2 regions of the Streptomyces sp. NPDC102462 genome follow, and region 1 is predicted to be linked to the other one. Evidence: predicted binding sites of a transcription regulator. Region 1 holds the regulator's gene; the other holds the start of a gene.
The links. Region 1 encodes HspR, which represses chaperone genes until heat shock. Its sites were predicted from a motif close to TTGAGNNNNNNNNNCTCAA; they were not measured.

Region 1 (2,181 bases):
GCTTCGGCGGCGGCCTCGGCGACGTCTTCGGGGGCCTGTTCAACCGGGGCGGCACGGGCACCACGCGCACCCAGCCGCGGCGCGGCCAGGACATCGAGTCCGAGGTCACGCTGAGCTTCACGGAGGCCATCGAGGGCGCCACGGTGCCGCTGAGGATGTCCTCGCAGGCCCCGTGCAAGGCATGCTCCGGCACCGGCGACAAGAACGGCACACCGCGCGTGTGCCCGACCTGCGTCGGCACCGGGCAGGTGGCGCGGGGTTCGGGCGGCGGCTTCTCGCTGACCGACCCCTGCCCCGACTGCAAGGGCCGCGGTCTGATCGCCGAGCACCCCTGCCCGGAGTGCAAGGGCAGCGGCCGGGCCAAGTCGTCCCGGACCATGCAGGTCCGCATCCCCGCGGGGGTGACGGACGGGCAGCGGATCCGGCTGCGCGGCAAGGGCGCACCCGGCGAGCGGGGCGGCCCGGCGGGCGACCTGTACGTGGTCGTGCACGTCGGCGAGCATCCGGTGTTCGGCCGCAAGGGCGACAACCTCACGGTGACCGTCCCGGTGACGTTCGCCGAGGCGGCCCTCGGCGGCGAGGTCCGGGTGCCGACCCTGGGCGGTCCCGCCGTCACACTGAAACTGCCGCCGGGCACGCCCAACGGCCGCACCATGCGGGCCCGGGGCAAGGGCGCGGTCCGCAAGGACGGCACCCGCGGGGACCTTCTGGTCACCGTCGAGGTGAGTGTTCCCAAGGACCTGACGGGGAAGGCTCGTGACGCGCTGGAGGCGTATCGCGAGGCGACCGTGGGCGAGGATCCGCGGGCGGAGCTGTTCGAGGCCGCGAAGGGAGCTTGAGGGTGATGGACGGCCGTCGACGTAACCCGTATGAACTGACCGAGGAGACCCCGGTCTACGTCATCTCGGTGGCGGCCCAGCTCTCCGGACTCCACCCGCAGACGCTGCGCCAGTACGACCGGCTCGGCCTGGTCTCCCCGGACCGCACCGCGGGACGGGGCCGCCGTTACTCGGCCCGCGACATCGAACTGCTCCGCCAGGTGCAGCAGTTGTCGCAGGACGAGGGCATCAACCTGGCCGGTATCAAGCGCATCATCGAGCTGGAGAACCAGGTCGCCGCGCTCCAGTCCCGCGTCGCGGAACTGGAGGCGGCCCTGGACGGCGCGGCGGCGGCCATGCGGCAGCGCGAGGCCGCCGTGCACGCCTCCTACCGCCGGGACCTGGTGCCGTATCAGGAGGTCCAGCAGACCAGCGCGCTCGTGGTGTGGCGGCCGAAGCGGCAGCAGAACGACTGACGGTCTTCACCCGAACTCCCTTGGATGGAGAGCCGGTAAAGAGGGTTTGGCGTAGGTTCCGCCAGACCTTCACAAGGTCTTCGGGCGTGGTGTTGCGCACTCGTTAAGCGGTACCGCTTGACGCGGGTGGTGTCGGCGCGTTGGCTTTTCTGTCATCTGCGCCGCAATGCGGCCTCCACGTCCCGAACGCACCTGAAGTGAGCACCCGAATGCGTCGTATCGCCATATCCGTGGCCGCATCCTCGATGGTCCTGTCGCTCGCCGGCTGTGGCGTTCTGCACGCGACGGGGGGCTCCGGCGACGCGAGCCCGACCAAGGGCGACGACATCACCGTGGGCCTGCTGCTGCCGGAGACGGCGAACACGCGGTACGAGAAGTTCGACCACCCCATCATCAAGGAGAAGGTCGCCTCGCTGACCAAGCAGCAGGGCAGGGTCGAGTACGCCAACGCCGGAGCCGACGCGGCGAAGCAGTCCGCGCAGATGCAGAAGATGATCGACGACAGGGTCGATGTCATCCTGCTGGACGCGGTCGACTCGCACGCCATCGCGGGTCAGGTGAAGAAGGCCAAGAAGGCGGGCATCCCGGTCATCGCGTACGACCGGCTGGCCGAGGGGCCGATCGACGCGTACATCTCCTTCGACAACGAACTCGTCGGTGAGGCGCAGGGGCGGTCGCTGCTGGAGGCGCTGGGCACGGACATCGACTCCTCCGACAAGGTCGTCATGATGAACGGCTCGCCGACCGACCCGAACGCGAAGCAGTTCAAGCAGGGTGCGCTGTCCGAGCTGAACGGCAAGGTGACGATCGCGGCGTCCTTCGACACGAAGGACTGGAAGGCGGAGAACGCCGAGGCCAACATGGTCCGAGCGATCAACGACATCGGC
Region 2 (2,181 bases), on a different contig from region 1:
TCCTCTGAGCATCCTGTGAATCGGGTTACGCGTGGCGTCGGTCATAGACAGCGGCCCCCGCGGCGCGAAGGGTGGGGCCGAGCGGAAGGAGCGCCTGACGGTGGAACGGACCGCGGAGGCGGCGACCACGGCCCCGCCCACGCGCCTCAAGGACGCCCCCGAGCCGGCCGGGAGCCGGACGGCCGAGCTGTTGGACGGGATGCCGCGGCAGCGGGGCCCCGCGCCGTCGGCGGCACCGCCGGTCGCGCGGACGCTGTGCGTGCCGCGGCCCTGGCGGCTGCTGCCCACGCCCGCCGGTACGCCGTTCACCTTCGCCTACGCGGCCCTGCTCGCCGTGACCTCGCTGGTCGCCTCGTTCGCCGACCCGTCCCTCGTGCACGCCCTCCAGCAGGGATCGAGCACGGACGTGGCCCACCTGGTGGGCGCGCCCGGCGCGGTGCTGGTGGCGAGCGCGCTGTGGATCGCCGGCGGGGCCGCATCGCCGTACGCGCTCGGCTTCCTGCTGGTCCTCACCGCGCTGGAGCGGCGCGTCGGCGCCCTGCGCGCGGCCGGTGTCTTCCTGCTCGGACACGTGCCGGCCACGCTGGCGACCGAGGTGCCCGTGGGGCTCGCCGTGCTCACCGGGCATCTGCCGGTCACCTCGCTGCACCGCCTCGACTACGGCATCAGCTTCGGCGTGGCCGCCGTCACCGGCGCCCTGGCCGGGCTTGCCGCGCCCTGGCTGCGGTGGACGCTGCTGGGCCTGTTCGGCGGGATGGTCGCCGCGGACCTGATCGAGTTCGCCGACCCGATGACCGACTGGGGTCACCTCATCGCGCTGGCCATCGGTGTGGCGACCTGGCCCCTGGTACGCCGCTGGAATCACACCCCGGCACCGACCGCGCCCTGAAGGGGCGCGGGGAACTGCGCGGGTAACCCCAACGCACCCGCATCCGGCAGCCGGCCCGCGCCCTGAAGGGGCGCGGGGAACGGCGCGGGCAACCGCAACGCACCCGCACCCGGCAGCCGGCCCGCTCTGTCACGGCGACCGACCGGTGGCCTCGTGATCGCTCAGAGCGAACGGGGCCCGGGGAACAATCGGTGGCTCACGTGCATTGAGTCGGCATAGCTCAACTTGACTGCCGAAGGGGAGATCATGGCTGCTGAGTCCGCGGCGTTCACAACGCTCACCCTGCCCGTGCTGCCGCTCGACGACGAGGTCGTGCTGCCCGGGATGGTGGTTCCGCTGGACCTCAACGACACCGACGTACGCGCCGCGGTGGAGGCCGCCCAGGCCGCCGCGCGCGCGGAACCGGGCAAGCCCAGGGTTCTGCTGGTCCCGCGCATCGACGGGACGTACGCGAGCACCGGTGTGCTCGGCACCGTCGAGCAGGTGGGCCGGCTGGCCGACGGCGACCCCGGCGCGCTGATCCGCGGCCGGAGCCGGGTGAGGATCGGCGCCGGGACCACCGGGCCGGGCGCGGCGCTGTGGGTCGAGGGGACCCGCATCGACGAGCAGGTGCCTGAGCCGCTGCCGGGCCACGTCGCCGAACTCGTCAAGGAGTACAAGGCCCTCGCCACCGCCTGGCTGCGCAAGCGCGGCGCATGGCAGGTCGTCGACCGCGTGCAGGCCATCGACGACGTCTCCGCGCTCGCCGACAACTCCGGCTACTCGCCGTTCCTGACCACCGAACAGAAGATCGAACTGCTGGAGACCGGCGACCCGGTGGCCCGGCTCAGGCTGGCCACCCAGCAGCTGCGCGACCACCTCGCCGAGCAGGACGTGGCCGAGACCATCGCCAAGGACGTCCAGGAGGGCGTCGACAAGCAGCAGCGCGAGTTCCTGCTCCGCCGCCAGCTGGAGGCGGTCCGCAAGGAACTGCGGGAGCTGAACGGCGAGAACGGCAAGGATTCGGACGAGGAGTCCGACGACTACCGCGCCCGCGTCGAGGCCGCCGACCTGCCGGAGAAGGTCCGCGAGGCCGCGCTCAAGGAAGTCGACAAGCTGGAGCGGGCGAGCGACCAGTCCCCGGAGGGCTCCTGGATCCGCACCTGGCTCGACACCGTCCTCGAACTGCCCTGGAACGAGCGGACCGAGGACGCCTACGACATCCAGGGGGCCAAGGCGATCCTGGACGCCGAGCACGCGGGCCTGGAGGACGTGAAGGAGCGCATCACCGAGTACCTGGCGGTGCGCAAGCG

Region 2: the regulator HspR is predicted to act here: its motif matches at 1,095-1,113, upstream of lon (endopeptidase La).

What each region holds. Positions count from the first base shown of each region.
Region 1 is NZ_JBIWKB010000006.1:83,465-85,645, reverse strand. Features, by position in the region: gene dnaJ (molecular chaperone DnaJ) at 1-839, shown strand, start outside; gene ACIRFL_RS07545 (heat shock protein transcriptional repressor HspR) at 845-1,294, shown strand; gene ACIRFL_RS07540 (sugar ABC transporter substrate-binding protein) at 1,504-2,181, shown strand, end outside.
Region 2 is NZ_JBIWKB010000008.1:80,466-82,646, forward strand. Features, by position in the region: gene ACIRFL_RS09690 (rhomboid-like protein) at 101-889, shown strand; gene lon (endopeptidase La) at 1,136-2,181, shown strand, end outside.